3 regions of the Janthinobacterium sp. P210005 genome follow, and region 2 is predicted to be linked to each of the others. Evidence: predicted binding sites of a transcription regulator. Region 2 holds the regulator's gene; each other region holds the start of a gene.
The links. The regulator LexA, encoded in region 2, represses DNA repair genes until DNA is damaged. The targets are predictions, from matches to a motif close to ACTGTATNNNNATACAGT.
Positions count from the first base shown of each region.

Region 1: the regulator LexA is predicted to act here: its motif matches at 6,995-7,012, upstream of dinB (DNA polymerase IV).
Region 3: the regulator LexA is predicted to act here: its motif matches at 4,340-4,357, upstream of VPH40_RS14330 (DNA topoisomerase IV subunit B).

Region 1 covers NZ_JAZARC010000009.1:124,017-134,098, forward strand. The annotation lists gene ahpF (alkyl hydroperoxide reductase subunit F) at 3-1,598, shown strand; gene VPH40_RS27275 (CzcE family metal-binding protein) at 1,671-2,009, opposite strand; gene VPH40_RS27280 (ABC transporter ATP-binding protein) at 2,146-2,772, opposite strand; gene VPH40_RS27285 (hypothetical protein) at 2,763-3,866, opposite strand; tRNA gene VPH40_RS27290 (tRNA-Asp) at 3,972-4,048, opposite strand; tRNA gene VPH40_RS27295 (tRNA-Val) at 4,105-4,180, opposite strand; tRNA gene VPH40_RS27300 (tRNA-Asp) at 4,398-4,474, opposite strand; tRNA gene VPH40_RS27305 (tRNA-Val) at 4,529-4,604, opposite strand; gene VPH40_RS27310 (S9 family peptidase) at 4,704-6,875, opposite strand; gene dinB (DNA polymerase IV) at 7,057-8,241, shown strand; gene VPH40_RS27320 (recombination-associated protein RdgC) at 8,360-9,256, shown strand; gene VPH40_RS27325 (TonB-dependent receptor) at 9,389-10,082, opposite strand, start outside.
Region 2 covers NZ_JAZARC010000001.1:2,070,038-2,080,119, forward strand. The annotation lists gene VPH40_RS09150 (inorganic phosphate transporter) at 1-800, opposite strand, end outside; gene VPH40_RS09155 (DUF47 domain-containing protein) at 843-1,469, opposite strand; gene VPH40_RS09160 (replicative DNA helicase) at 1,564-2,949, opposite strand; gene rplI (50S ribosomal protein L9) at 3,085-3,540, opposite strand; gene rpsR (30S ribosomal protein S18) at 3,568-3,858, opposite strand; gene priB (primosomal replication protein N) at 3,884-4,183, opposite strand; gene rpsF (30S ribosomal protein S6) at 4,204-4,593, opposite strand; gene lexA (transcriptional repressor LexA) at 4,869-5,504, shown strand; gene VPH40_RS09190 (tetratricopeptide repeat protein) at 5,576-6,349, opposite strand; gene VPH40_RS09195 (cystathionine gamma-synthase family protein) at 6,429-7,673, opposite strand; gene purF (amidophosphoribosyltransferase) at 7,717-9,240, opposite strand; gene VPH40_RS09205 (CvpA family protein) at 9,279-9,767, opposite strand; gene VPH40_RS09210 (SPOR domain-containing protein) at 9,788-10,082, opposite strand, start outside.
Region 3 covers NZ_JAZARC010000003.1:138,395-148,476, forward strand. The annotation lists gene kdpB (potassium-transporting ATPase subunit KdpB) at 1-2,069, opposite strand, end outside; gene kdpA (potassium-transporting ATPase subunit KdpA) at 2,079-3,884, opposite strand; gene kdpF (K(+)-transporting ATPase subunit F) at 3,884-3,973, opposite strand; gene VPH40_RS14330 (DNA topoisomerase IV subunit B) at 4,437-6,434, shown strand; gene VPH40_RS14335 (molecular chaperone HscC) at 6,434-8,143, shown strand; gene VPH40_RS14340 (J domain-containing protein) at 8,156-9,952, shown strand; gene parC (DNA topoisomerase IV subunit A) at 10,001-10,082, shown strand, end outside.

The sequences.
Region 1 (10,082 bases), on a different contig from region 2:
TCATGTTAGACGCCACCCTCAAAACCCAACTGAAATCCTACCTGGAAAAAGTGGTGTATCCGCTTGAGTTGGTCGCTTCTCTCGATGACAGCGCAAAAGCCCGCGAGATGAAAGAATTGCTCCAGGAAATAGTCCTGTTGAGCGACAAGATCACGCTGGTCGAGCGCACTGACGCTGGCGTACGGACCCCGTCGTTCAGCATCAACCGCCCAGGCACCGATATCGGCGTGCGGTTCGCCGGTGTGCCGCTGGGCCATGAATTTACCTCGCTGGTGCTGGCGCTGCTGCAAGTGGGCGGTCACACCATCAAGTTCGACGATGCCGTGATCGAGCAGATCCGCAACCTCGACGGCGATTACGAGTTTGAAACGTTTATTTCGCTCTCCTGCCATAACTGCCCGGAAGTGGTGCAGGCATTGAATGCCATGGCCGTGATCAACCCGCGCATCAAGGTCACCACCATCGATGGCGGCGTGTTCCCGCAAGAAGTGGAAGCGCGCCAGATCATGGCCGTGCCGATGATGTTCCTGAACGGTGAACACTTCGGCCAGGGCCGCACGAATGTGGAGGAAATCCTCGCCAAGCTCGACACCAACGCCGGCGCCCGCCAGGCCGAAGCGCTGAACAAGAAAGATGTCTTTGACGTGCTGATCGTCGGCGGCGGCCCTGCCGGCGCGGCAGCGGCCATCTACGCGGCCCGCAAAGGCATCAAGACGGGCGTGCTGGCCGAGCGTTTCGGCGGTCAGGTGCTCGACACCCTTGCCATCGAGAATTTTATTTCCGTCAAGGAAACGGATGGTCCGAAGTTCGCCATGGCGCTGGAACAGCACGTCAAGGAATACGAAGTCGACATCATGAACACCCAGCGCGCCGCGAAATTGACGCCGGGCAAATTGGTGCAGATCGAAACGGCGAATGGCGCGATCCTGAAAGCCAAGACCGTCATCCTGGCCACCGGCGCCCGCTGGCGCGAAATCAACGTGCCGGGCGAGAAGGAATACCGCAACCACGGTGTCGCCTACTGCCCGCACTGCGATGGCCCGCTGTTCAAGGGCAAGCGCGTGGCCGTGATCGGCGGCGGCAACTCGGGCGTGGAAGCGGCGATCGACCTGGCCGGCCTCGTGAAACACGTGACCCTGATCGAGTTCGGCGCGGAATTGCGCGCCGATGCGGTGCTGCAACGTAAGCTGCACAGCTTGCCTAACGTGACCGTGATCACCTCGGCGCAAACCACCGAGATCCACGGTGACGGCAAGATCGTCAATGGCCTGAGCTACACGGACCGGGTCAGCGGCGAATCGAAGAAGGTCGAGCTGGAAGGCGTCTTCGTGCAAATCGGCCTGGTGCCGAACACGGAATGGCTGAAGGGCACGGTAGCGTTGTCGCGCCACGGCGAAATCGAAGTCGATGCCCGCGGCCAGACCTCGATCCCCGGCGTGTTTGCGGCAGGCGACGTCACCACGGTGCCGTACAAGCAGATCATCATCGCCACCGGCGAAGGCGCCAAGGCAGCCCTGTCCGCCTTTGACCACCTGATCCGCTCGGACGATGAGGAAGTGGTCGAAGAGTCTGCCGCCAAGGAAGCACTGACGGCGTAACTATTGAGCCGTATCAAGAAAAAACCGGAACTGCCGCAAGGGGGTTCCGGTTTTTTTATGCACAGAAGAAACTTAGCTGCCCGCGTACAGCGGATTGCCGGCCACATACACCTGAATGCCATCGACGGGCATGTCCTTCGGCGCGATGTCGGCCAGGGCGAAGACGGTCCTGTTGTTGAAGGTGTGCACGTGCCACGTAAAACGCTGGCCGGCGCGCGCGATGGTGACGGTTTCGCCGTGCGTGACGTTGATGTGGCGGGCGTCGGCCTGCAGTTCGATGGTGCGCTGGGCGGCGGCGTGCGGGGCGCTGCTGCCATAGTCGGCGGCCGTGCCCGTGGGGCCGGCCGCGATGGCCGAGGTGGCGAAGGCGGCGCACAAAATCGCCAGGGCGCGGCGGTGGGTGTTCAACATAGTAATCTCCAAGAATAAGCCAGGCGCGGTGAATAAGCGCGCCGTGTTATGGGTAATGGCTGCACCGGGATCGCCGGTTTTTGCAACACGGCATCGTAAGCTGTCCTTGGTCGATCTGCAAAGCTGTATTTCCTGTCTATATTTCCAGTGTCGCCGCCAGCGGCACGTCCGGCGCCAAATGGCTGGTCAGCACGATGCATTGGCGCGCCAGGCGGGACGGTTCGGCCAGGCGCGCGCGCAGGTGCGCCATGGCGGCCGCGTCGAGGCCGTTGAACGGTTCGTCGATCAGCAGCAGGCGCACGGGCAAGGCCAGGGCCAGGGCCAGTTGCAGTTTTTTATGCTGGCCCAGCGAGAGGGCGGTGATGCTTTGCTGCAAGGTTGATGTCATGGCAAAGGCGTGCAATTCCGCGTTCAGCAGCGACTGGTCGCTGCCTGGGTACAGGGCCAGGTGCAGGTCGAGAAACTCGTGCACTTGCAGCCAGGGCAGGGCGGGCGTGTCGCCGCCGCAATAGAAGGTCTGGGCACGGTAGGCCAGCGGCATGGCGACGCTGTCGACGTCATCGAGGCGGATGGCGCCGCGCGCGGGCAGCAGGGCGCCGCCCGCCAGCTTCAGCAGGGTTGTCTTGCCGGCGCCGTTCGCGCCGCGCAGCCAGGTGACGCCGGGGCCGAATTGCTGGTTGTAGCCCTGGAAGACGCTGTGCGTGGGGAAGTGAAAATCGAGGTGCTCGAGGTGCAGCACGGGAGTAGGCAGGTTCAATTCCATAATTCGCTTCCGATGGCGCTCAAGGCAAGGATGGAGAAAACGACGAGGGCGACGCGCCCGCGCGGCGTCAGGCGGGACAGGCCGACGATGGCCAGCAGGGCCGCGCTGGCGGTGAGGGCGTAGACGCAGGTCACGCGCCGCTGCAGGGCGGCTGGATCGATGCAATACAGCAAGATGCCAGCGCCCAGCAGCACGGCAAAGGCGGGCAGCAGGCTGGCGGCGCAGGCCAGGCGCGTCAGGGCCGTGCTGGCCAGGGGCCAGGCGTCCAATGCGGGGCGCAGCACGGCGATCTGTTCGCGCACGGCCTTGTCGCCCCGGTCCGTCACGATGACCAGGCTGGCGCTGGCCAGCAAACCGAGCAGCGGCGCGGGCACGAGCGGCGCGCGCAGCAGCCAGGCCAGCATGCTGGCGCCAGCCGTGGCCAGCAGCACGCTTTGCTGCAGGCCGATCACGTTTTCATTGCGCCAGAACGGCAGCCAGAACAGCTGGCGCCACAGGAATATCGTGCGCCAGCGGGGCCGTTGCGGCACATACGCCGTCATCGTGGGCGCACGCGCCCTGTGGGCGGGCCGCGGCGCGCGCAGGCGTTGCGCCACGATGCGCGCCGTCAGCAGCCACGCCAGCAGCCAGACGGCGAGGGTGGCGGCCATGCCGGGCGCGGCAACGGGGCGCAGCCAGGGCGGCGACTGCAGCAGCCAGATGGTGGCCGAGACGGCATAGGCGAGGCCCAGCGGCAGCATCAGCAGGCCGGCGACGGCGATGTCGGCTTGCCAGCGCAGGTGGCGCGGCAAGGGCAGCTGGCGCAGCCACGCGGCGGTGGCGGCAGGCAACAATCGCTTGCGCAGCAGCCAGGCGGGCAGGCATGTCAGCAGTACTTGCGCCGCCAGCAAGCCCAGGGCCGCTGGCCAGGGCAGGTTCATGGCGAGAAATCCCGGCAGGGCGATGACGCTGAGCAGGCCCAGCAGGACGGGACCGGCCAGGAACACGAGAATTTCCATGGAACTGGCCAGGCTGGCGGCAAATTGCAGCAAAGCATGATGGGCCAGGCGCAAGCGCAGGGCGAGGTAGGGGGAAAAGCTGCGGGGCAGGCGCATCAGGCAGGAACGGCGGAGTCGGCAAGAGCGCTGATTCTAGTGCATTTGCGCTCCCACAATGGGAAAAGCCCTTCGGTTCCAGGAACCAAAGGGCTTTTCTTTTATTGGCGGAGCGGACGGGACTCGAACCCGCGACCCCCGACGTGACAGGCCGGTATTCTAACCAACTGAACTACCACTCCAAGCTCGTATGATCTGTGTTGCTGATCCATGAAGCACTGGATAATTTTCTGTTTGGTGGTGGGTGCTGAGAGGCTCGAACTCCCGACCTACGCCTTGTAAGGGCGCCGCTCTACCAACTGAGCTAAGCACCCGCATACCCAGAAAACTATCCCGACGTTTGTCACCACGTCTGGAAGAGGCACTATTATAGGGGGCGCTTTCATGCTTGTGCAACTATTCTTGAGGGGGAATGGTAGTTTTTTTGCTGAAAAGCGCAAAAATGTTCAGGCGAGGGGGGATGGACGTGTTTTTGGCTTCTGAAATGGGAAAAGCCCTTCGGTTCCAGGAACCAAAGGGCTTTTCTTTTATTGGCGGAGCGGACGGGACTCGAACCCGCGACCCCCGACGTGACAGGCCGGTATTCTAACCAACTGAACTACCACTCCAAGCTCGTATGATCTGTATTGCTGATCCATGAAGCACTGGACAGTTTTCTGATTTGGTGGGTGCTGAGAGGCTCGAACTCCCGACCTACGCCTTGTAAGGGCGCCGCTCTACCAACTGAGCTAAGCACCCGTTGCTTGTCTCAGAAAACCATCCCGACGTTTGTCACCACGTCTGGAAGAGGCGCTATTATAGGACGGGTAAAATCCTTGTGCAAGCGCTTTTTTCACTTTACTCTGTGATGCCCCATTGCGACAGCATCCACGCCATATTGAACGCATTCTCGGCGATGGCGTTATAGCGGCCCGACGCGCCGCCGTGGCCGGCACCCATATTCGTTTTCAGCAGCAGGGGATTGCTGTCCGTTTTATACGCGCGCAGCTTGGCCACATATTTTGCCGGTTCCCAGTACATGACCTGGCTGTCGTTCAGGCCCGTCGTCACCAGCATGGCGGGATAGTTCTTGCGCGCAATGTTGTCATACGGCGAGTAGCTGAGCATGTAGTCGTACGCGGCCTTCTGGTTCGGGTCGCCCCATTCCAGGTACTCGCCCGTCGTCAGGGGCAGGCTGGCGTCCATCATGGTGTTCATCACGTCGACAAACGGTACGGCCGCGTGCACGGCGTGGAACAGGTCGGGGCGCATGTTGACGACGGCGCCCATCAGCAAGCCGCCCGCGCTGCCGCCCTGGATGATGAGGCGGTTCGGGCTGGTCCATTTTTCGCGCACCAGGTAGTCGGCGCTGTCGATGAAGTCATGGAAGGTGTTTTTCTTCTTCATCAGCATGCCGTCTTCATGCCAGGCTTCGCCCATGTCGGTGCCGCCGCGGATATGCGCCTGCGCATAGATGACGCCCCGTTCCAGCAGGCTGATGCGGCTGATGGAAAAAGTGGCTTCCGTGGAAATGCCGTAGGAGCCGTACGAGTACAGCAGCAGCGGCGCGGAACCGTCGAGCTTGACGCCTTTCTTGTAGACGACCCACAGCGGCACTTGCACGCCATCGCGCGCCTTCACCCACAAGCGCTGCGTGGTGTAGCGGCTGCTGTCGAAGCCGCCGACGATTTCCTGCTGCTTCAGCACCGTGCGCTTGCCGTCCTGCATGCTGACGTCGATGACGGTGGGCGGCGTGACGGGTGACTGGTAGGACATGCGAAATTGCGTGGCGGAAAACTCCGGCGTGCCGGCCGCCGTGGCCAGGTAGACGGGGTCGTCGAATTGCACTGCCTTCCAGTTCTTTTGCGCAAAATCAAAGATGCGGGCGCGGTTCAGGGCGCGTGCCTTTTCCATCACCACCAGGTAACCCTGGAAGACGTCGATGGACTGGATCACGGCATCTTTGTTATGCGGCACGACGGGCTTCCAGTTCTTCGGCTGCGGCGCAGACAGCGGCGCGCTGACGACACGGAAATTCTTCGCCCCCTTGTTGGTCAGAATATACAACTGGCCGTCGCGGTGCTCGATGCCGTAGCGGTGGCCTTTTTCACGTTTCAGCACGGATTGGAACGTGCCTTGCGGCTTGCTCGTTGGCAGCAGCAGCACTTCGCTCGTGTCCGTGCTGCCCGAGGTGAGCACGAAGAATTGCTTGTCGCGCGTGCGGCCCACGTTGATGGCGAACTGCTCCACCGGCTCGTGGTAGACCTGTTGCGGCGCACCGCCCAGGGCCAGGCGGAACAAGCGGTCCGAGCGCTTGGTGGTGGCGTCTTCCTGTGCCAGCATCAGGGTGGCGTTATCCGCCGCCCAGGCCAGCGATGTCACGCGCGGCATGCTGTCGCCCAGCAACTTGCCCGTTTTCAAATCCTTGACATGCAGCTCGTACTGGCGAAAACCCGTCGTGTCGGTGGTGTAGGCCAGCAACTGTTCATTCGGGCTGATGCTGAAGGCGCGCACGGCAAAGAATTTGTGGCCTTCGGCCAATTGATTCTGATCCAGCAAGACTTCCTCTGCCGCCTGCGCATCATAGGCGCCGCTGGCGCCGACGGGGCGGCGGCAGTGAATCGGATATTGCTTGCCCGCTTCCATGCGCGTGTAATAGTAGAAATTGCCCTGGCGCGCAGGCACGGACAAGTCCACTTCCTGCATGCGTCCCTTGACTTCCGCCGTTACCTTGTCGGCCAGCGGCTGGATCGGCGCCGTGACGGCGGCCGTGTAGGCGTTTTCCGCATTCAGGTAGTCGATCACGGCAGGATCGGCTTTCTTTTGCAGCCAGCGGTAGTCGTCCGTGACGACCGTGCCGTGGCGCGTTTCCTGCCAGGCTGTCTTGGCGGCGACGGGGGCGGCGACCGTGGCGATGGTGGTGGTGGTGTCGGCGGCCAGCGCGGATGGCGCCAGCGTGGACAGTAGCAGGGCCGGCAGGATGGATGACCAGACGGACCGGCGGCGCAAGGCATGATGTGCTGTGGACAAGGCAACTCCTTTGAATAGTTGTGTCAGGATTGTAATCTTGCTATTGAGAAAAGCAACCGCTGATCGTCGCCATCGGGTCCCGTGCGTTTCAACTTGCATCCGCGGTCATTTCCGGTAATACTGTATGTATGCACAGTATCTTGCCGCAATGAAGGCAAGCCGATCCGCCGCGAGGTGTTTTTTGATTCCATCTGCCCCCACACTTGCCGAAGCACCCGCCGCGCGCCGCTGGATCGCCCACCTGGACATGGACGCCTTCTTCGCCTCCGTGGAACTGTTGAAATATCCGGAATTGCGCGGCGAAGCCGTCGTCATCGGCGGCGGGCGCCTGCAGCAGCCCGTGCTGCAGATTGACGGCACGCGGCAGTTTGCGCGCATGCGCGATTACGTGGGGCGCGGCGTCGTCACCACGTCGACCTACGCGGCGCGCGCGTTCGGCGTGTTTTCCGCCATGGGCATCATGAAGGCGGCCAGGCTGGCGCCCGACAGCATCTTGCTGCCGGCCGATTTCGAGGCCTACCGCGAGTATTCGGCCCGCTTCAAGCAAGCCGTGGCCCAGTTGTGCCCCATCATCCAGAACGTGGGCATCGATGAAATCTATGTCGACCTGACGGAACACGGCGCGCAGGCGCCAGCCATGGCGGCGCGCCTGAAGGCGGCCGTGTTCGAGGCGACGGGCCTGTCGTGCTCGATTGGCCTGGCGCCCAACAAATTGCTGGCGAAAATCTGTTCCGACCTGGAAAAACCCGACGGGCTCACCATTTTGTCGCCCGAGGATATCGCCACGCGCGTGTGGCCCTTGCCGGCGAAAAAGATCAACGGCATCGGCCCGAAGGCGACGGCCAAGCTGGAAGCCCTGGGCATCATCACCATCGGCGAGCTGGCGCAAGCCGACCTGGCCATGCTGCGCACGCAGTTTGGCGACCTGTACACGGGCTGGCTGCGCCAGGCGGCGCTGGGCATCGACGAGCGGCCCGTGCAGACGAGCCGGGAAACCAAGTCCGTCAGCCGCGAAACGACGTTCGAGCGCGACTTGCAGGTGGTGCGCGACCGCGCCACGCTGTCGGAAAAGCTGGAAAGCCTGTGCACGCGGGTGGCGGGCGACCTGGATAAACAGTCGCTGGCGGGGCGCACGGTGGGCATCAAGCTGCGTTTCGAGGATTTCAGCACCGTCACGCGCGACATCACCTTGCCCAGCGCCACGGCGGACGCCGCCGCCATCCTGCGGGCCAGCCGCGATTGCTTGCGGCGCGTGCCATTTGAAAAGAAAATCCGCCTGCTGGGCGTGCGTATCTCGACCTTGTCCGATCCGGCCATCGCGATGCGGCAGGCGCCGGCCCAGGCGGAGCTGTTTCCCGCCCTGTAGCGGCATTCCCCACGCATCAACAACACCGCGCCAGTCCGCGCTTTTGACGGCATTCCCGTGTCGAAAGTGTAGAATGGCGTTCCCCTGGCACTACTGAAACAAACGGAAGACAAAAACTATGTGGTTCAAGAATCTTCAGATTTACCGCCTGCCCGCACCATGGGCCTATACGCCAGAACAACTGGAAGAGGCCTTGTCCTCGAACAAATTTACGCCGGCGACCAGCATGGATCTGATGCGCCAGGGCTGGGATACGCCACGCCCGAATGGCGGCCTGGTCCACGTGGTCAACAAGCAGATGCTGATCTTGCTGGGCACGGAAAAGAAACTGTTGCCAGCGACCGTCATCAACCAGGTGGCCAAGGCCCGCGCCGCCGAGATGGAAGAAGCGCAAGGCTTTGCACCAGGCAAGAAAGCCATGAAGGAATTGAAGGAACGCGTGGCCGACGAGCTGTTGCCGCGCGCCTTCAGCATCCGCAGCAACGTCTGGACGTGGATCGACCCCGTCAATGGCTGGCTGGTGGTCGATGCCGCCAGCCCGGCGAAAGCCGATGAAGTCATCAAGCTGCTGCTCAAGGCCGTGGATAAATTGCCGCTGGAAAGCCTGCGCGTGCAGCGCTCGCCCGTGGCGGTGATGACGGAATGGCTGCAGGCGGACGATGCGCCGGCCGGCTTCACGGTCGACATGGATACGGAATTGCGCGCCACGGGCGAGAGCAAGGCCACCGTGCGCTACGTGCGCCACACCCTGGAAGCGGATGACGTGCGCCGCCACATCGCGGCCGGCAAGCAGTGCACGCGCCTGGCCATGACGTGGAACGACAAGATTTCGTTCGTGCTGACGGAATCGCTGGCCATCAAGAGCGTCAAGCCGCTGGACGTGATCAAGGAAACGGAATCGAGCACGAAGAACGACGAAGAGCGTTTCGACGGCGACGTGATGCTGATGACGGGCGAACTGAGCAAGCTGATGGCCGACGTGGTCGAAGCCCTGGGCGGCGAAGCGACTGCATAAGCGCAGCCATGCCGGTACGAAAAAGGAGCTGCGGCTCCTTTTTTTTCGCCTGTGGATTGCGAAAAGATAAAAAAAGCGCCTTGCACGGTGAAGTGCAAGGCGCTTTCGGACAAGCTAATTCACAACGTCAAATTAGAACTTGTAGTTGCCGGTGATGTAGAACGAACGCATCATTGGATCGGCGTAGCGTGGGTCGAAACCAACCTGGTGGCCCGACGAAGCGCGCAGCGACAGCGGCGGTGCACGGTCGAACAGGTTTTTGATGCCTGCGCGGATCGTGGTTTGCTTGTCAAAGGCGAAACGTGCTTGCCAGTCGAACGTCGTGTACGACGGTACTTGCAGGCGGAAGTCGTCTATTTTGGTTTTGGTGTCCTCGTTGTACACGCTTGCTGCCGCATCGGTGTAGCCGTTACGGTAGTTGACCGTTATCGTGTTGCTCAGGCGGCCCGTATCCAGGGTCGTCGTCAGCTTCATCAGGTTGCGGAACGTGACTTCGTTGGTGTCGCCAAAGAAGTTCATGTTGCTGGTGAACACGTTGTTGCTGCCTGCCTTGGTGTAGTTCGCGTGCAACATGTGCGTACCGCTCAATTGGGCGGTCAGCTTACCGAAGGAAAACTTGTGGTTGGCCGACAGATCCCAGTCGATACCACGGTATTCCTTCTTGCCGACGTTGACCGACAGTTTCTTGAACGCGTAGTAGGTATTGCCGGTCGATGGCTCCTTGTAGTAATCGAAGCTTGTCGCATACTTGACCGGATCGCCAAATGCCTGATCTTCGGTGATTTCCGAGACGGCATTGCGCAGTTTCACATCCCACAGGTCGGCG
Region 2 (10,082 bases):
GCGCCGCCCGTTTCGGCGCAGAAGCCGCCGACCGGTTTCAACTTGGTGATCTTCTGGCCCATGGTCTTGACGATGCGCCAGCCACCGAACAGGGTGCCGAAGCTGATGGCCGTGTAGCACGAGATGATGACCCACATCGGCGGCATGGCATCGGCCGCGCTCGAGTAACCGGCGGCGATCAGCAGCATCCAGATGATGCCGATGGTTTTTTGCGCATCGTTGCCGCCGTGGCCCAGGCTGTAGGCGGCCGCCGATACCAGTTGCAGGCGGCGGAACCACTTGTCGACCTTGCGCGGCGTCGAACGCACGAAGATCCACGACACGAGCAGCATCATGATGGAACCGAACACAAAACCCAGCACCGGTGCGATCACGATGAAGGCCACCGTTTTCCACAGGCCGGCCGCGACCAGCGCGCCCGTGCCGGACTTGGCGACGGCGGCGCCCACCAGACCGCCGATCAGCGCGTGCGAGGACGACGAAGGTATCCCGTAGTACCAGGTAAACAAATTCCAGAAGATGGCGCCCATCAGCGCGCCGAAGATCACGTACTGGTCGATCACCGCCGGGTCGATGGTTCCCTTTCCCACCGTGGCGGCCACGGTCAGCTGGTGGAACACGAAGATGGCGACGAAGTTGAACGTGGCGGCCATGGCAACCGCGGTCTGCGGTTTCAATACGCCCGTCGAGACCACCGTAGCGATCGCGTTGGCGGCATCGTGGAAGCCGTTCATGAAGTCAAACAGCAGTGCGAGGACGATCAACAGGCCTAGCACGTAGATGCTGATTTGTATGGTCATTGTAGTTTCTTTTCTGATTCTGGTTCAGGACAGGCCCAACGCTTACGCGTTTTCGACGATGATGCCTTCGATAATATTGGACACATCTTCGCAACGGTCGGTCACGGTTTCCAGAATTTCGTAGATCGCTTTCAGCTTGATCAGGTTGCGCACGTCCGGCTCGTCGCGGAACAGCTTGGACATGGCGGCGCGCATCACGTGGTCGGCGTCCGATTCCAGGCGGTCGATCTCTTCGCAGATGGCGACGATCTTGCGCGAGTTATCCATGTTGTGCAGCATGGCGACGGCGTCGCGCACTTTTTCGGTACAGGCCAGTACCAGTTCGGCCAGGCGCTTGGCTTCCGGCGTGACGGCCTTCAGGTCGTACAGCGAGACGGTTTGCGCCGCATCTTCCAGCAAGTCGAGGATGTCGTCCTGGCGCGTGATCAGCTGATGGATGTCATCGCGGTCGATCGGCGTGATGAAGGTCTTGTGCAGCATTTCCACGGTGGCGTAGGTGACTTTGTCCGCCTGTTTCTCGATGCTTTCGATCGCATGCACGCGGTTTTCCAGGTCATCGAAATTGGTCATCAGGCCGAGCATCTCTTTGGCGCCCTTGACGCACAATTCCGCGTGCTGGTTAAACAATTCAAAAAACTTGCCCTCAGTGGGCATCAAGCGTCCAAACATGTCATTCTCCGTTAAGCATTGAGTCGTGTTATTTACTACAGAAAGCCGCCCCTTTTGATGAAGGGGCGGCCAATGGAATATCAGTGCTGCTGTGTTAGTCGCCTTGGTAAAGCGCCAGGCCACCACTGTAATTGCCAAATTTGGTGTACTGCCCCATGAAGGTGAGGCGGATGCTGCCGATTGGACCGTTACGTTGTTTACCGATGATGATTTCGGCCGTTCCCTTGTCCGGCGAGTCGGGGTTATACACCTCGTCGCGGTAAATGAACAGGATCACGTCGGCATCCTGCTCAATAGCGCCCGATTCACGCAAGTCGGACATGACAGGACGTTTGTTCGGGCGTTGCTCCAGCGAGCGGTTCAGCTGGGACAGCGCAATCACGGGGCAACCGAGTTCTTTCGCCAGGCCTTTCAAGCCCCGTGAAATCTCGGAAATCTCCGTGGCGCGGTTGTCGCCCGGCGTATTGGCCGACATCAGCTGCAAGTAATCGACGATGATCAGGCCCAGCTTGCCGCATTGACGCGACAAACGGCGCGAGCGGGCGCGCAACTCGATGGAATTCAAGGCCGGCGTTTCATCGATGTACAACTGCGCGTCGTTCATCTTCTGGATCGCATTCGTCAGGCGCGGCCAGTCTTCGTCGTTCAGGCGGCCCGTGCGCAGGCGGTGCTGGTCGAGCTGTCCGACGGAGCCCAGCATACGCATGGCCAGCTGGGCGCCGCCCATCTCCATCGAGAACACGGCCACGGGCAAGCCGCTGTCGATGGCCACGTTTTCGCCGATGTTGACGGAAAACGCCGTCTTGCCCATCGACGGACGGCCCGCCACGATCACTAGGTCGCCCGGCTGCAGACCGGAGGTCATGCGGTCGAGGTCGATGAAACCGGTGGGCACGCCCGTGATTTCACTCTGGTTGTCGCGGCTGTACAGTTCGTCGATGCGTTCGACTACCTGCGTCAGCAGGGGCTGGATGGCGGTCCAGCCCTGGGCGCCGCGCGCGCCCTCTTCGGCGATGGCGAAAATCTTCGATTCGGCCTCGTCAAGCATCTGCTTGACTTCCTTGCCCTGCGGGCTGAAGGCCGTGCCGGAGATGTCGTCGGCGACGGTAATGAGTTTACGCAACACGCCGCGGTCGCGCACGATCTCGGCGTAGCGCCGGATGTTCGCGGCCGATGGCGTGTTTTGCGCCATGGCGTTCAGGTAAGCGAGTCCGCCCACATCATCGGCCTTGCCGAGCTGGGTCAGGGTTTCAAAAACAGTAATGACATCGGCTGGCTTGGAAGCGTTAACCATCTTGACGATTTGCTCGAAGATGATGCGATGGTCATAGCGATAGAAATCCTCCGCATGCATGAAGTCGGCGATGCGGTCATATGCGGCATTGTCGCGCAGCAGACCACCGATAACGGATTGTTCTGCTTCGATCGAATGCGGCGGAATACGGAGGGAATCCAGTTGCGGATCAGAGGGGGCGTTCATGGCGCGAATTATACCCGCTTCGGCGTGCTGGCAAAAATAAAGGGCTGAAATTGAGCGAAAAAAAGGCCACAAAAAAGCCGGGCGAACCCGGCTTTTCATAGTGCGGCAACGCTTGCGGGCCAGGCCCGCAGACGATTACGCGTTCGCGTCTGGAACGACAGCGATAACAACTTCCACAACCACGTCGGTGTGCAGAGCAACCGAAACGTTGTGCTCGCCAACGATCTTCAGCGGGCCGGTAGGCATGCGGATTTGTGCTTTTTCAACAGCAAAACCTTGCTTGGTCAGCGCTTCAGCGATGTCGAAGTTGGTGACGGAACCGAACAGACGGCCATCAACACCAGCTTTTTGAGCAACTTGAACGGTCAGGCCGCTCAGTTTTTCGCCCTGGGCTTGCGATGCGGCCAGTTTAGCGGCAGCAGCTTTTTCCAGTTCGGCGCGCTTGACTTCGAATTCAGCCACAGCGGTTGCCGTAGCACGACGTGCCAGGCGTTGCGGGATCAGGAAGTTACGTGCGTAACCGTCTTTGACTTTGACGACTTCGCCGAGGTTACCGACGTTAACAACTTTTTCTAACAGAATGATTTGCATAGTTCTTCTCCAGGAATATCTGACCGATTAAGCGTGGTGCAGATCGGTGTATGGCAGCAGCGCGAGGAAGCGAGCGCGCTTGATTGCGGTGTCAACTTGGCGCTGGTAGTGCGCTTTGGTACCGGTCAGGCGTGCTGGCATGATCTTGCCGTTTTCTTGGACGAAGTCTTTCAGCGTGTCGACGTCTTTGTAGTCGACTTGCTCAACGTGAGCTGCGGTGAAGCGGCAGAACTTCTTGCGTTTGAACAACGGGTTTTGCTGTTTGCGTTTTTCTTTAAGCTTGAGCTTATTTTTGTCGAACTTTTTACCGAATGCCATGTCAGGCTCCTGTATCTAAAATGCGCTAGTCAGAATTGACTGCACTAAAATCAATGATGTGAAACACCAAACTCTTGCTGTTGCGGCTCTTCCTGGCCAGGAAACCCGTGAACTGATACACCCCGCTCAAGCTTGCCTGACTGAACCTGCCTGAAATTTCGCCAGCGGCTAGCGCGGCAACATCAAACTCGGTCAAACGGGCAATCCCTGCTTCCATCTGCTGCGAACTGTGTTGCAATACTGCATTCACAATCGGCAGCCCTGCCGGGGTATAGCGCAATATTTCGCGCTCGGCAATGATGGCGGTTACTTGTAGCTGGTTCAGCGCACGATCCTGGTCAAGAATTAAGCTGCTGCTGCGGCTGGAGCGGCTGCTGGTGCTTCGGTGCGGTGGCTTTTGGCCGCGTCTTCGCGTTGTACCGATTTCATCATCGGCGAAGGAGCTGTTTCAGCTTTCTTCATTTTAACGGTCAGGTGACGCAACACGGCATCATTGAATTTGAATGCTGTTTCCAACTCGACCAGGGTCTCGTTGTCGCATTCGATGTTCAGGCAGATGTAGTGTGCTTTAGGCAGCTTTTGGATCGAGTAAGCCATTTGACGGCGGCCCCAATCTTCCACGCGGTGAACCGAACCGCCGCGGGTGGTTACGCTGGCTTTGTAGCGTTCGATCATCGCGGGCACTTGCTCGCTTTGGTCCGGATGGACGATAAAGACTATTTCATAATGACGCATGCAAACTCCTTCAGGTCGGATTGATAATCGCCCACCCCGGCGTCAAGACGGGTGTGGGAAGGTCAGCCGAAGATTATAACCGCCTTTTGCAAACGTTTCAATCATTCCTTCCACATGGGCCCGAAAAGCCCGCGCGCCGCCGTGCTTTCCGTCCATGGACAAGTATTTCTTGCGAAATTCGCCCAAAACACGGAAATCCCCTTGCATAGTGAACGATACTGTACAAAAATACAGACTGTTCATATAGACAGCATTTTAGTATGCACCCACCGCTCATGATCAAGCTGACAGCACGACAAGAACAAATCCTGAACCTGATCAAGGACGCGATTGAAAACACGGGCTTTCCTCCCACCCGTGCCGAAATCGCCAATGAACTGGGTTTCAAATCGGCCAATGCGGCCGAAGAGCATTTGCAGGCTCTGGCCCGCAAGGGCGCGATCGAGATTTCACCGGGCACATCGCGCGGCATCCGCCTGATCGGCGCCGCCGCCGAAGCGCTGCCGTCGAAGGTGCCGGCAGCGCTGCTGATGTCGCTGCCCCTGATCGGCCGGGTAGCGGCCGGGTCGCCCATCCTGGCGCAGGAAAACCTGGAAGCGAGCTACAACGTCGATCCGGCCCTGTTTTCGGCCAAGCCTGACTTCCTGCTGAAGGTGCGCGGCTGGTCCATGCGCGACGCCGGCATCATGGATGGCGATTTATTGGCCGTCAAGAAAGTCGACAGCGCCAAGAATGGCCAGATCGTCGTGGCCCGCATCGGCGACGAAGTCACCGTCAAGCGCTACAAGAAGACGGGTTCCGTCATCGAATTGCTGCCGGAAAACCCCGACTTCAAGGTGATTACCGTGTCGCCGGAAGATGAATTTGCATTGGAAGGTTTGGCCGTCGGACTCATGCGCAGTTGGCATTAAGAGGGAAAGCGCTTGCAGCATACCTGCGAGCGCTTAATTCCCATCCCATTGAGCACATCGGCAAGACTGCCTTATTTGCTTGGCAAAGGACTGGTCACCCATTGCGGCGTGTTCGCGGTACGTGAGCGATTCAATTCACTCATTTCATTTTCTGTCTGAATTTTTTTATTCTCCGCCAAGAGATACGCCTCTGTTTTGGAGTGCCACTCATCGCGCTGCGCCAAGATATTTTTTGCCAGCTCACGCCCCTCGGCACTCACCCGCGCATAGGCGGCATCCATGCGCAGCTTGGCCTTTTCAAATTCCTGCTCATTCATCAAAGATTCAATATCAGAAGGAATGGCTTTGCCAGGCGGCAAAGAAGCATTCAAATTACTGACAAAGCTGTTATAGCACGCCATCCAGGCATCGACACTATCGGCCACATCTCTGATTTGACGCTTGGTTTGGGAGAATGCAGGAATCACCGGGGTAACGCACTTGACCTTACTCAAGGCAACATCCTCGCCAGCATATGAGTTGACATAGTAATCAATGTCACCTTTTCGCGCGACACGGTTAGCCATAAGGGCAAGCGCGGCTTCGGCATTCTTGTTGCCCGCCTTGGATGCCTGCCCAAACCATTGTCCGGCTTGCGCGGCATCGACAGCCACTCCTTCACCATACAAATACATCTCGCCCAAATGAAATTGAGCCTCGGCATTCCCAGCCTGAGCCAGTTTCTTGTACAAATCCAAGGCTTGCGGGTAAGCCTTGGATTGCAGGAATTTATTCGCATCCGTCAGGTCATCAGCATAGACAGCGCAAGAAAACAATAAAAAAACACTAAATACAATTTTTTTCATTCCCACTCTCCGATTGAGAAAAAGACACATATGCTTTAATTACACTTAAATGTAATCTTTTTCTCAAAAAAGTGAAACCTTATTCTTCTTCCAATGCGTGCTTGAAGTCTTCCAGCAGATCCACCTCATCCTCGATACCCACCGACACACGGATCAGCGACTCGGCGATGCCCATGCTGGCGCGCCGCTCGGCACCCATCTCGTAGAAAATCGTGTGGGCGACGGGAATGACGAGGGTGCGCGTGTCGCCAAGGTTACTGGCGGGAATGGCAAGATTGAGACGATTGAGGAAATCGAAGCAGTCGATGCCATCTTTCAATTCAAAGCTGAACAGCGAGCCATAGCTGCGGAACAAGTCCGTCGCCAGCGCATGCTGCGGGTGCGACGCCAGGCCCGGGTAATGCACGGCCGCCACTCTCGGATCGGCGGCCAGCATGGTCGCCAGCGCCAGGGCGTTCGAACAGGTGCGGTCCATGCGCAAGGCCATGGTTTCCGCCCCGACAGCGATATGGTGCGCCGCTTCCGGCCCCAAAGAGGCGCCGAAGTCGCGCAAGGCCTTGGCGCGGATTTGCGCGATGCCCCACTGTGCGGGCGCCGCCTTCTTGTAATTCTCGAAGATGTTCGGATACTGCGTCCAGTCGAACACGCCCGTATCCGTCAAGCTGCCGCCCAGCGCATTGCCGTGGCCGCCGATGGATTTCGTCAAGGCATTGACCACCAGGCCCGCGCCCACGGCTTTCGGACGGAACAGGTATGGCGTCGTCATCGTATTGTCGACGATGTACAGGATGCCCTTCTCGCGGCACAAGTCACCGATCTTCTTCAGGTCGGCGATCTGCGTGCGCGGATTGGCAATAGTTTCCACGAAAACAATCCGCGTGGCCGGCGTGATGGCGGCCGCCACATTGGCCACGTCGGTGGCGTCGACGAACGACACGCCAATGCCCTGCCCCGTCACCGTTTGCCACAGGCTGTTGGTGTTGCCAAACAAAAAGGCCGACGACACGACATGGTCGCCCGCGCGCAGCAAGGATTGCACCACGGCACCGATGGCGCCCATGCCGGTGGCGAAGCACAGGGTCGCCACGCCGTCTTCCATCTTGTTGACCTTGTCTTCCAGCGCGGAAACGGTCGGGTTGCCCTGGCGGCCATAGCGGAAACCCGGCTCCTTGCCCTGGAACACGGAAGCGAGCTGGCGCGCATCGGCGTAACCAAAGGCAACGGAAGTGTGCACGGGCTTGTGCAGGGAGCCATGTTCGATGCCCTTGCGGCGGTCGTTATGCAGGATGGTGGTGGTAAAGCCGTAGTTTTTTTTATCGTTCATGATCGCAGAGAAAAAAATGCCCGGCATCGGCCGGGCAGCTTACTTATGCTTCTGTTGTCGCCAGGTTCAGGTTCAGCTGGGAACGCGGCGTATCTTCGGGCGCTGCCGCCTTCGGATGGTGACGCGCATATTCCAGGCGGTCCAGGTATTCCTGCGACACGTCGCCCGTCACGTACACGCCATCGAAGCACGAAGCCTCGAAGTTGGTCAGGGCCGGGTTGACGTCGGCGATCGCCTGTTTCAGCGCGCCGATATCCTGGTACACGAGGTAGTCGGCCGTGATTTCGCGGCACACTTCTTCCGTCGTGCGGCCGTAGGCGATCAGTTCGTCGCGCGTCGGCATGTCGATGCCATACACGTTCGGGTAGATCACCGGTGGCGCGGCCGAAGCGAAGATGACCTTCGTCGCGCCCGCTTCGCGCGCCATCTGCACGATTTCACGGCTGGTGGTGCCGCGCACGATGGAATCGTCGACCAGCAGCACCACTTTATCCTTGAATTCGGATGGGATCGCGTTGAGCTTCTGGCGCACGGATTTCTTGCGCGCCGCCTGGCCGGGCATGATGAAGGTGCGGCCGATGTAACGGTTCTTGATGAAGCCTTCGCGGTACTCGATGTTCAGCGCCATGGCCAGCTGGATGGCGGCCGGACGCGAGGAATCGGGAATCGGCATGACCACGTCGATATGTACGCCAGGCAATTCGGCGCGGATCTTTTCGGCCAGGTATTCGCCCATTTTCAGGCGCGTGGCGTACACGGAGGCGCCGTCGATGACGGAATCGGGACGGGCCAGGTAGACGAACTCGAATACGCACGGGTTCAGGCTGGCATTGTCGGCGCACTGGGCGCTGTGCAATTGCTTGTCAGCATCGATGAAGACGGCTTCGCCGGGACCGATATCGCGCACGAAGCGGAAGCCCATGCCTTCCAGGGCCACGGATTCGGAAGCGATCAGGTACTCAGGACCTTGTTCCGTTTCATTGATGCCCAGGCACAGCGGACGGATGCCGTGCGGGTCGCGGAAGGCCAGCAAGCCCACGCCGGCGATTTGCGCGACGGCGGCGTAGCCGCCCTTGACGCGGCGGTTCAGCACGGTGACAGCCTTGAAGATGGCTTCCGGGTCCAGGTTCAGGCCCGTCGTCGCTTCCTGGATTTCATGCGCCAGCACGTTGAGCAGCACTTCCGAATCGGAATCGGTATTGATGTGGCGGCGGTCGTTCTTGAACATTTCCAGCTTCAACTGTTCCCAGTTGGTCAGGTTGCCATTGTGCGCCAGCGTGATGCCGAACGGCGCATTCACATAAAACGGCTGTGCTTCCTCTTCGCTCGACGAACCGGCCGTCGGGTAGCGGCAATGGCCGATGCCCGTCGTGCCTTGCAGCGAACGCATGTTGCGCGTACGGAAGACGTCACGCACGAGGCCATTGGCCTTATGCATGGAAAACATACTGCTGTGATTGGTCGCAATCCCTGCCGCGTCCTGACCGCGATGTTGCAGGAGCAACAATGCATCATAGAGCAATTGATTGACAGGTTGATGGGAAACGACGCCGACGATGCCACACATGGTGTGCTCCTAAACTGTGCTACTGATTTTAAAAAAATTCAAAATTTCACATGCTGCGCGTAAGCGGCAGGCAGATAAGGCTTGATGGCGCGCGCGCCCTGCTCCGCGAGCGGGCTGAGCTGCGCGTTTTTCCAGAATGGCTGCTGCGGTATGGACGTCATGCCACACAAGATGACGGCGGTCAGCACGATCACAAGGCCCCGCGCCACGCCGAACAGGCTGCCCAGGGTGCGGTCGGCCAGGCTCAGGCCCGTCACCTTGACCAGCGCGTCGACCGTCATGGACAGCAATCCCATCAAAATGCGCACACCGATGAACAGCACCACGAAGGCCAGCAACAATCGGATGGCTTCGCCCGGCACGGCTTCCGGCAGGAATTTCGCCAGCGTGGCGCCATAGGCATTGGCAATGACGAAAGCCACGATCCAGCTGACCAATGACAGTATTTCCTTGACCAGGCCGCGCATCATGCTGATCAGCACGGACGTCACCAGCACGAACAGCACCAGGTAATCGAAGATCGTCACGCCCGTTCAGCCTTGCAACATCACGCCGGTACCAGGCTGCCGCCCAGGCCCAGCTTTTGCAGCTTGGCGCGGGTCTTTTCGGCGTCTTCGCGGCTGCCGAACGGTCCCACGCGCACGCGGATGCGTTCGCCCGCCGGGCTGGAGACTTTCTGCGTGTACGACTTGATGCCCGCTTCGCGCAGCTTGTCCTGCAATTCGTCAACCTTGTCCTGCGTCGCCAGCGCCGCCACCTGCACCACGAACTTGCCGCTGCCGGCGTCGTGCGCCTTGTCCTGCACCTTCTCTTGCGGCTTGTCCTGCGGCTTGCCTTCCAGG
Region 3 (10,082 bases), on a different contig from region 2:
TTGAGTGCGGACAGCAGCACGTCGATCAGCTTGATGCCAATGAAGGGCAGGACGATGCCGCCCAGGCCGTAGATCAGCAGGTTGCGGCGCAACAGGCTGGCCGCACCGATGGCACGGTACTGCACGCCTTTCAGCGCCAGCGGAATTAGCACGACGATGATCAAGGCATTAAAGATCACGGCCGACATGATGGCCGACGCAGGGCTGGCCAGGTGCATGATGTCGAGCGCCTTCAACTGCGGATAGGTGCCCACGAAGGCGGCCGGGATGATGGCGAAGTACTTGGCGATGTCGTTCGAGATCGAGAACGTCGTCAATGAACCGCGCGTCATCAGCATCTGCTTGCCGATTTCAACGATTTCCAGCAGCTTGGTCGGGTTCGAGTCCAGGTCGACCATATTGCCCGCCTCCTTAGCCGCCTGCGTGCCTGAATTCATGGCCACGGCCACGTCGGCCTGCGCCAGCGCCGGTGCGTCGTTGGTGCCGTCGCCCGTCATCGCAACGAGGCGGCCTTCGGACTGGTAGCTGCGAATGAGTTTCAGCTTGTCTTCCGGCGTCGCCTCGGCGAGAAAATCGTCCACGCCCGCTTCTGCGGCGATGGCCGCAGCCGTCAGCTTGTTATCACCCGTGATCATGACGGTCTTGATGCCCATGCGGCGCAGTTCCGCGAAACGCTCCTTGATGCCGCCCTTGACGATATCCTTCAGCTCCACGGCACCCATGACGCGGCCATCGTCGACCACCACCAGCGGCGTGCTGCCGCGGCGCGCGATGTCGTCGACGGCGCGTCCCACCTCCGCCGGATACGGCTGGCCCAGCGCTTCCACATATTTTTTCATGGAATCGGCCGCGCCCTTGCGCAGCTGGCGCACCTGCTGTTCACCAGGAATGTCCACGCCGCTCATGCGCGTTTGCGCCGTGAACGGCACGAAGGTGGCGTGCAGGCTGGCCATCTCGCGTTCGCGGATATTGAACTTCTGCTTGGCCAGCACGACGATGCTGCGCCCTTCCGGCGTTTCATCGGCCAGGGAGGCCAGTTGCGCCGCATCGGCCAGCTGCTGCTCCGTTACGCCGGGTGCCGGCACAAAACTCGACGCCTGGCGATTGCCCAGGGTGATGGTGCCCGTTTTATCGAGCAGCAGCACGTCCACGTCGCCGGCCGCTTCCACGGCACGGCCCGACGTGGCGATCACATTGGCCTGCATCATGCGGCTCATGCCGGCCACGCCGATGGCGGACAACAGGCCGCCGATGGTGGTCGGGATCAGGCACACGAGCAGCGCGATCAGCACGGTGATGGTCACCGGCGTGCCACTGCCGGCCGCCGCCACGGAAAACAGCGAGTACGGCAGCAGGGTCACGGTGACGATCAGGAAGACGATCGACAGGGCGACGAGCAAAATCGTCAGGGCGATCTCATTCGGCGTCCTCTGGCGCTTGGCGCCTTCGACCATGGCGATCATGCGGTCGATGAAGGCTTCGCCCGGGTTGACGGAAACGCGCACCAGCAACCAGTCCGACAGCACGCGGGTGCCGCCCGTCACGGCGGAAAAATCGCCGCCCGACTCGCGGATGACGGGCGCCGATTCGCCCGTGATGGCGCTCTCGTCGACGGAGGCCACGCCGGCCGTCACTTCGCCGTCTGCGGGAATGACGTCGCCCGCCTCGACCAGCACCGTCATGCCCTTGCGCAGGTCGGTGGCCGGCGTGGGCAGCCAGGAAGTGCCGTACTTCGGCGTTTGCATTTTCTTTGCCATCACCGTTTGCTTGAGGGCGCGCAGGGACGCCGCCTGCGCCTTGCTGCGGCCTTCGGCCAGCGCCTCGGCGAAGTTCGCGAACAGCACGGTAAACCACAGCCACACGGCGACGGCGACGATGAAGCCGAATGGCGCTTCACCCTGGCCATTCAGGGCCTGGATGGCCAGCAGGGTCGTGATGATGCTGCCCACGTAGACGACGAACATCACGGGGCTGCGCCACTGCGTGCGGGGGTCGAGTTTTTTGAACGCATCGACGACGGCAGGGCCGATCAGTGCGGAATCGAACAAAGTCAGGCTTGTGCGTGACATGGTAGCCTCTTATTTGATGAAAAGTTGCAGGTGTTCGACGATCGGGCCCAGGGCCAGCGCGGGAACGTAATTCAAAACGCCGACGAGTACGACAACGCCGATCAGCAAGCCGATGAACATGGGGCCGTGCGTGGGCATGGTGCCGGCATTGGCCGACAGGCGCTGCTTGGCCGCCAGCGAACCGGCCACCGCCAGCACGGGCACGATCACGCCGAAGCGGCCGAACCACATGGCGATCGCCAGCATCACGTTGTAGAACGGCGTGTTCGCGGACAGGCCGGCAAACGCGCTGCCGTTGTTGTTGGCCGCCGACGTGAAGGCGTAGAGTATCTCCGAGAAGCCGTGCGCGCCCGGATTGGCCACGCCGATCTTGCCCGGTTCGACCATCACGGCGATCGCCGTGCCCGTCAATACGAGGGCTGGCGTAATCAGGATGGCCAGCGACACCATCTTCATTTCATAGGCCTGGATTTTTTTGCCCAGGTATTCAGGCGTGCGGCCTATCATCAGGCCGGCGATGAAGACGGCCAGGATGGCGAACATCAGCATGCCGTACAGGCCCGTGCCCACGCCGCCGAAGATCACTTCACCGAACTGCATCAGCAGCAGCGGCACCATGCCGCCCAGGGGCATGTAGGAGTCGTGCATGGAATTGACGGCGCCGCACGATGCGGCCGTCGTCACCGCCGCGAACAGGGTCGAGGAGCTGATGCCGAAGCGCGTTTCCTTGCCTTCCATATTGCCGCCCGATTGCAGGCTGCTGGCCTGCTGGTCCAGGCCCAGGCCTTGCAAGGCGGGATTGGCTTGCTGCTCGGCGCTCATCACGCCGGCCGTCATGACGACAAAGATCAAGGTCATGGCGGCCAGCACGGCCCAGCCCTGGCGCATGTCGCCCACCATGCGGCCAAAGGTGAAGCACAGGCCGGCGGGGATGATGAAGATGGCCAGCATCTGCAGGAAGTTCGACAGCACGGTGGGGTTTTCATACGGGTGCGAGGAATTGGCATTGAAGAAGCCGCCGCCATTCGTGCCCAGCAGCTTGATCGACTCCTGCGACGCGACAGGGCCCATGGCGATCGTCTGCGTGGCCGCCACTTGCGCTTCCATCATGGGCTTGCCGGCGGCATCCAGCACGGGCTGGCCGTCGGCCGTCACTTTCGGCGTTTCATACGCCACGTGGTCGAGCAGGGTCACTTCCTTGTAGGCGGAAAAATTCTGGATCATGCCTTCGCCCATGAAGACGACGGACAGGGCCAGGGACAGCGGCAGCAGGATATACAGAGTCGAGCGCACCAGGTCGACCCAGAAATTGCCGATCGATTTGCCCGAGCGCGAGGCGAAGCCGCGCACCAGCGCGAAGATCACGGCGATGCCGGTGGCCGCCGAAAAGAAGTTCTGGCATGCCATGCCCAGCATCTGGGTCAGGTAGCTCATGGTCTGTTCGCCGCCGTAGCCCTGCCAGTTGGTATTGGCGACGAAACTGACGGTGGTATTGAACGAGGAATCGGGGCTGACGGCGCCGAGACCCTGGGGATTCAAGGGCAAGAAGCCCTGCAGGCGCTGCAGGCCGTAGACGAAGACGGCGCCCACGGTATTGAAGACGATCAGGGCGATGGCATAGCTTTTCCAGCCCATGGCCTTGTCGGCGGGCAGGCCGGACCAGCGGTACAGCAGGTTTTCCAGCTTTTGCAGCCAGCCCAGGCCGCGCACGGGGCCATCGCCGGCCACCCTGGCCATATACAGGCCCAGCGGATAGCCGGCGGCCAGCAGCACGGCCAGGAAAGCCACCAATAACAATATCGATTGCGTCGTCATCACAGTTCCTCCGCCTTCAGCAGCGCGACCAGCAGGTACACGAGCAGGCCAGCCGACACGACGGCGCCCAGCACATAAAACGCGTTCATTTGACGCTCCCTAATTTGTCGCAGGCGACGGCAAAGCCGGCCGCCACGACGAAAAACACGGCAATCAAGCCGAGATACACGAGATCCATTCCCACCCTCATTCAGGTTTGTTTTGATAGTGAGCAGATTAGCCAAAAGGGTCTAAAAAATTCGTAAAGACTGGGGAGGCAGCTGTAAACAAGATGTAAAAACGGGCGCTTTACCGCATAAAATCCTTCACAATGGGCGCCAAACCACGCGCGCAGCGCACTGTTGTTGCCTTGGAGTAGCGCTATTGCTCGCGGGACAAGATAGAATGCGCGAGCGTCCGCACAAGGACGCCAAGCCTGCCGCACTGCCCTCCCCCAGTGACGCTGGACGGGATATACTGTATATTTATACAGTTATCGCCGCCGCTGTCACTGCGCCCCGCAGTGCCCTGGCCTGGCGTTCCAACCACTGTCTTTACTTAGCTTGAACACGTATGGCCACTAAAAAACCAGCATCCGACTACAGCGAATCATCCATCCGTGTCCTGAAAGGACTGGAACCCGTCAAGCAGCGCCCGGGGATGTACACCCGCACTGAAAATCCGCTGCACATCATTCAGGAAGTGATCGACAATGCCTCCGACGAGGCGCTGGGCGGTCACTGCACGCATATCGCCGTGACGCAAAACACGGATGGCAGCATCACCGTCGAAGACAATGGCCGCGGCATTCCCGTCGGCCTGCATCCGGAAGAAGGCGTGCCGACGGTGGAAATCGTGTTTACGCGGCTGCACGCGGGCGGCAAGTTCGACAAGGGTTCGGGCGGCGCCTATGCGTTCTCGGGCGGCTTGCATGGCGTCGGCGTGTCCGTCACCAATGCGCTGTCGACGCGCCTGGAAATCACCGTCTGGCGCAAGGAAAGCGACGGCAACGGCTTGCACCATATGGTGTTTGCCAACGGCGACGTGATCGAGCCCCTGAGCTCCCGCCCCGCCCCGCGCGACGGCAAGAAGTCAGGCACGCGCGTCACCGCCTGGCCCGATGCCAAATACTTTGATTCGCCGAACATCTCGCAAACCGAGCTGCAACGCCTGCTGCGCTCGAAAGCCGTGCTGCTGCCGGGTGTGACCGTCACCCTCACCAACGCGAAAACGGGCGATACGCAAACCTGGCAGTACGCGGAAGGCTTGCGCGGCTACCTGACCGAAACGCTGGCGCAGGTATCGAATGGCGAAACCCTGATTCCCCTGTTCGAAGGCGCGCAGTATGCGGGTCCGGACTCGGAAGGCTTTGCCGAGGGCGAAGGCGCGGCCTGGGTCGTGGCGTGGACGGAAGAAGGCGCCATCGTGCGCGAATCGTACGTCAACCTGATCCCCACCTCGAATGGCGGCACGCACGAATCGGGCTTGCGCGACGGCCTGTTCGGCGCCGTGAAAAACTTCGTCGAAATGCACTCGCTGCTGCCGAAAGGCGTCAAATTGCTGCCGGAAGACGTGTTCGCGCGCGCCTCGTTCGTGCTGTCGGCGAAGGTGCTGGACCCGCAATTCCAGGGCCAGATCAAGGAACGCCTGAACTCGCGCGACGCCGTGCGCCTCGTCTCGACCTTCACCAAGCCGCCGCTGGAACTGTGGCTGAACCAGCACGTCGACTACGGCAAGAAGCTGGCCGAGCTGGTGATCAAGCAGGCGCAATCGCGCCAGCGCTCGCTGCAAAAAGTGGAAAAGAAAAAATCCTCGGGCGTCGCCGTCCTGCCGGGCAAGCTGACCGACTGCGAATCGTCGGACATCACGCGCAATGAACTGTTCCTCGTCGAGGGCGACTCGGCGGGCGGTTCAGCCAAGATGGGCCGCGACAAGGAATTCCAGGCAATTCTTCCCCTGCGCGGCAAGGTCTTGAATTCGTGGGAAACGGACCGCGACCGCCTGTTCGCGAATAACGAGATCCACGACATCGCGGTCGCCATCGGCGTCGATCCGCACAGCGTGGGCGACTCGCCCGACCTGTCCGGCCTTCGCTACGGCAAGATCTGCATCCTGTCCGATGCGGACGTGGACGGCTCGCACATCCAGGTACTGCTGCTGACGCTTTTCTTCAAGCACTTCCCGGCCCTGATCAACAAGGGTCACATCTGCATCGCCCGCCCGCCGTTGTATCGCGTGGATGCGCCCGCGCGCGGCAAGAAGCCGATGCAGAAGATCTATGCGCTCGACGACGGCGAACTGCTCGCCATCGAGGACAAGCTGCGCAAGGAAGGCGTGAAACAGGGCGCCTGGTCGATCTCGCGCTTCAAGGGCCTGGGCGAGATGAACGCCGAGCAGCTGTGGGAAACGACGATGAACCCGGACACGCGCCGTCTGCTGCCCGTCACGCTCGGTGAAGTCGACCACATGGCCTCGGCCTCCCGCTTCAATATGTTGATGGGCAAAGGCGAGGCGGCAGGACGCCGCGCCTGGATCGAAGAACACGGCAATGAAGCGGAGGCGGATATCTGATGATCATCGGCATCGACCTGGGCACCACCAACAGCCTGGTCGCCATCTGGCGCGACGGCAAGGCTTCCATCATCCCGAATGCGCTTGGTGAACACCTGACGCCGTCGTGCGTGAGCATCGATGACGACGGCACCGTGCTGGTGGGCCGCGCCGCGCGCGAGCGCCTGCAGACGCACCCGCAGCTGACGGCGGCCGTCTTCAAGCGCTACATGGGCAGCGAAAAGAAGATCACCCTCGGCACGCAGCAATTCCGTCCGGAAGAACTGTCGTCGATGGTGCTGCGCGCGCTGAAGGAAGATGCCGAAGCCTTTTTGGGGCACAAGGTCGAGGAAGCCATCATTACGGTGCCCGCGTATTTCAGCGATGCGCAGCGCAAAGCCACGCGCATCGCGGGACAACTGGCGGGCTTGCGCGTGGAGCGCCTGCTGAACGAGCCGACGGCCGCCGCGCTGGCCTACGGCATCCGCGACAAGGAACAGGAAAGCAAATTCCTCGTCTTCGACCTGGGCGGCGGCACGTTTGACGTGTCGATCCTGGAGCTGTTCGAAGGCGTGATGGAAGTGCGCGCCTCGGCTGGCGACAATTTTTTAGGGGGCGAAGACTTCGTCACCGTGCTGGTCGACGCCTTTTTGGAAGGCAGCGGCCTGCGCGACGCTGTCGGCGTCCGCCTGCTCGACCCGCGCCAGCAGCAGCTGTTGCGCGATGAAGCCGAACGCGTCAAGCGCCTGCTGTCGGAACAGCCGTCCGTGCGCATGGCCACGCGCTACCAGGACAAGGAATACAGCTGGGAGATCAACGAAGACAAGCTGGCGCAGCTGTGCGAACCGCTGCTGGCCCGCCTGCGTCTGCCCGTGGAGCGGGCGCTGCGCGACGCCACCATCCGCGCCGCGGAATTGAATGAAGTGGTGCTGGCCGGCGGCGCCACGCGCATGCCGCTGGTGCGTAAACTCGTCTCGCGCATGTTCGGCCGCTTCCCCGCCATCCACCTGGACCCGGACGAAGCCGTGGCACTGGGAGCCGCCGTGCAGGCGGGCCTCAAGATGCGCGACTCCGCCCTCGACGAAGTGGTCATGACGGACGTGGCGCCGTATTCGCTGGGCATTTCGATTTCGCGCCAGGTCGGCGCGAACCAGTATGAAGGCGGGCATTACCTGCCCATCATCGAGCGCAATTCCGTGGTGCCTGTCTCGCGCACGGAAAACATCACCACCATCTACGACAACCAGAAGGAAATCAACGTGGCGATCTTCCAGGGCGAGTCGCGCCTGGTGGCCGACAACGTCTTCCTCGGCAAGATCAGCTTCCCGATACCCGCGAAAAAGGCGGGCGAGATCGGCATCGACGTGCGCTTTACCTACGACGTCAGCGGCGTGTTGGAAGCGGAAGTGACGGTGCTGGCCACGCAGGAAAAGCACAAGATGGTCATCAGCGACAATGCGGGCGTGATGACGCCGGAACAAATTGAGCAGCGCTTTGCGGAACTGGCCGACCTGAAGATCCACCCCCGCGAGCAGATGGAAAACCGCACCCTGGTCACGCGCGCCGACCGCCTGTATGAACAGTCGCTCGGCGACGTGCGCCAATACCTGGCGGCGCACACGGCCAATTTCCAGGCGGCGCTGGAAACGCAGGACCCGAGCACCATCCGCAAGGCGCGCCAGGCGCTCGACGAGGTGTTGCGCCAGGTCGAGAGCGAGAGCTTCCTGTAAATGGACGGCGGCATGCACAACGAGCAGCGCAGCCTGTGGGATATCCTGGACACGGAGCCGACGGGCGACGAGCGCGCCCTCAAGCGCGCGTATGCGAAGCGCCTGAAGGTGACGCGTCCCGAAGACGATCCGGCCGCCTTCCAAGAGCTGCGCGAAGCGTATGAATACGCGCTGCGCCATGCGCACCTGTTTGCGGAGGAATTTCCGGAACCGCAAGCGGCAGCAGCCGAAGCGCCAGAAGCGCCGCCCATGGAACCGGCAGACCTGTGGGGCGTCATCGACGAGGCGGTGCAGGAAGCGCCTGCGGAACTGTGGGGCATCATTGCCCAGGAACAGCCCCCTCCCCCGGAACAATGGGGCGTGGTCGCCATCGACCCGGCGCAGGAAGCGGCCAACCTGTGGCAAGGTTGCCTGGCGCAGGCGCGGCATGCGGATGCCGGCGACGTGCTGGCCCGCATGCTGCAGGACGACGCCATGCTGAACCTTGACGTGCGCGAGGAATTCGACCTGTGCGCGCTGCGCTATTGCGCCAGCGCCGGCTATGACCTGGCGCTGCGCCAGGCACTGTTCGAGCAACTGGGCTGGGACCACGACTTTTCCTACCTGGTGCGCAGCCATGCGGACCTGGTGCGCGGCGCCGTGCAGCGTCACCGGGCAGACCGCTCGTTCGCCCATTTCAGCGACAACCGCGACAGCTACCCCGGCCTGGACTGCATCATGTCGCAGCAGCCGCCAAGCGCCTACGCGCGCCAGCTGTTCGACCGCAAATTCACGCTGCAGCTGCGCGAACTGCTGCACGCGATACGCTGGCAGCACAGCGAGATGCTTGCCTGCAAGCTCGATACAGACCTGTTCGAGCAGTGGGAACACGCCGTCCATGCCAAACGCTACTTCAAGCAGACGGCGCTGGCCTCGGGCGGCCTGGGTTCCGTGCTGCACTTCATGCTCGCGGGTGTGCTCGATGCGGCCGGCTTCAAGCTCGGCGACACGGCTGCCTATGCCAGCCTGCTGGGCTTCCAGGCGCTCGCCTTTTCCCTGCTGGCCATGCATGCCTTGCGCTGGCCGGCGCCCCTGTTCGCGCGCCTGGAAGCGCTGCAGGAAACGTTGCAGGAACGCCTGCCCGTGCTGTGGCAACGGCCCGGCTTGCGGCAACTGAGCTGGATCGCGCCCTACCTCGTGCTGGCCTTGCTGCTGTTCTTGCCCGAACGCGGCGAGACCATGCGCCTCGTCACGGCGGCCGGCCTGTGCGCGTCGGCCCTGCTCGCGTATGCGATGAACCGCCAGCTATTGCATGGCATGCTGCTGTTCCTGTGTCTGGGCCTGTCGCTATTCGCGGCCATGTTCATGAGCGGCAGGGGCCAGTCGGCGCTGGCCATCGGCGATGCCATGCCATTGATGTTTTGCCTGGCGGCGCTGGCCCTGCGCAGCGCCACCGGTCTGTATGGCGATTGCGGCTGGCCAGAGGCGCTCTTGCCCCGCCTGCGCGCGGCATGGCTGATCGGCTGCGCGGGCTTGCTGCTGCAACTGTATTTGCAACTGCTGCCGGCCGCCTTCGTCGGCGCCGCGCTGTATGTCTGGTCGTGTGCCGGCTTGCTGTTTTCCCCCAGCGATTTCAAATGGAAGACGATCTGGCCGGTGGTGCTGGTGCCGTCCATCGCCACTTTCGTGCTGGCCAGCCAGGCCCCGGCCATCCGCGCCATGCCGATGATGCATAACGGCGTCGAACTGGCCCTGGCCGTGCTCTATTTGACCTTGCGCTACATGTATCTGACGTACGGCAAGTCCTTTTCCAAATCCGGGCTGTCATAATCAGCTCCACGAATTCAACCGCAACCACTTAACACCGAAACAAGCGCCATGTCCACACAAACCAATTTATTTGACGATGCCCAGCCTGAGCCGATCGAGCCGGATGAACCGGTATTCGACGGCGAAGCGC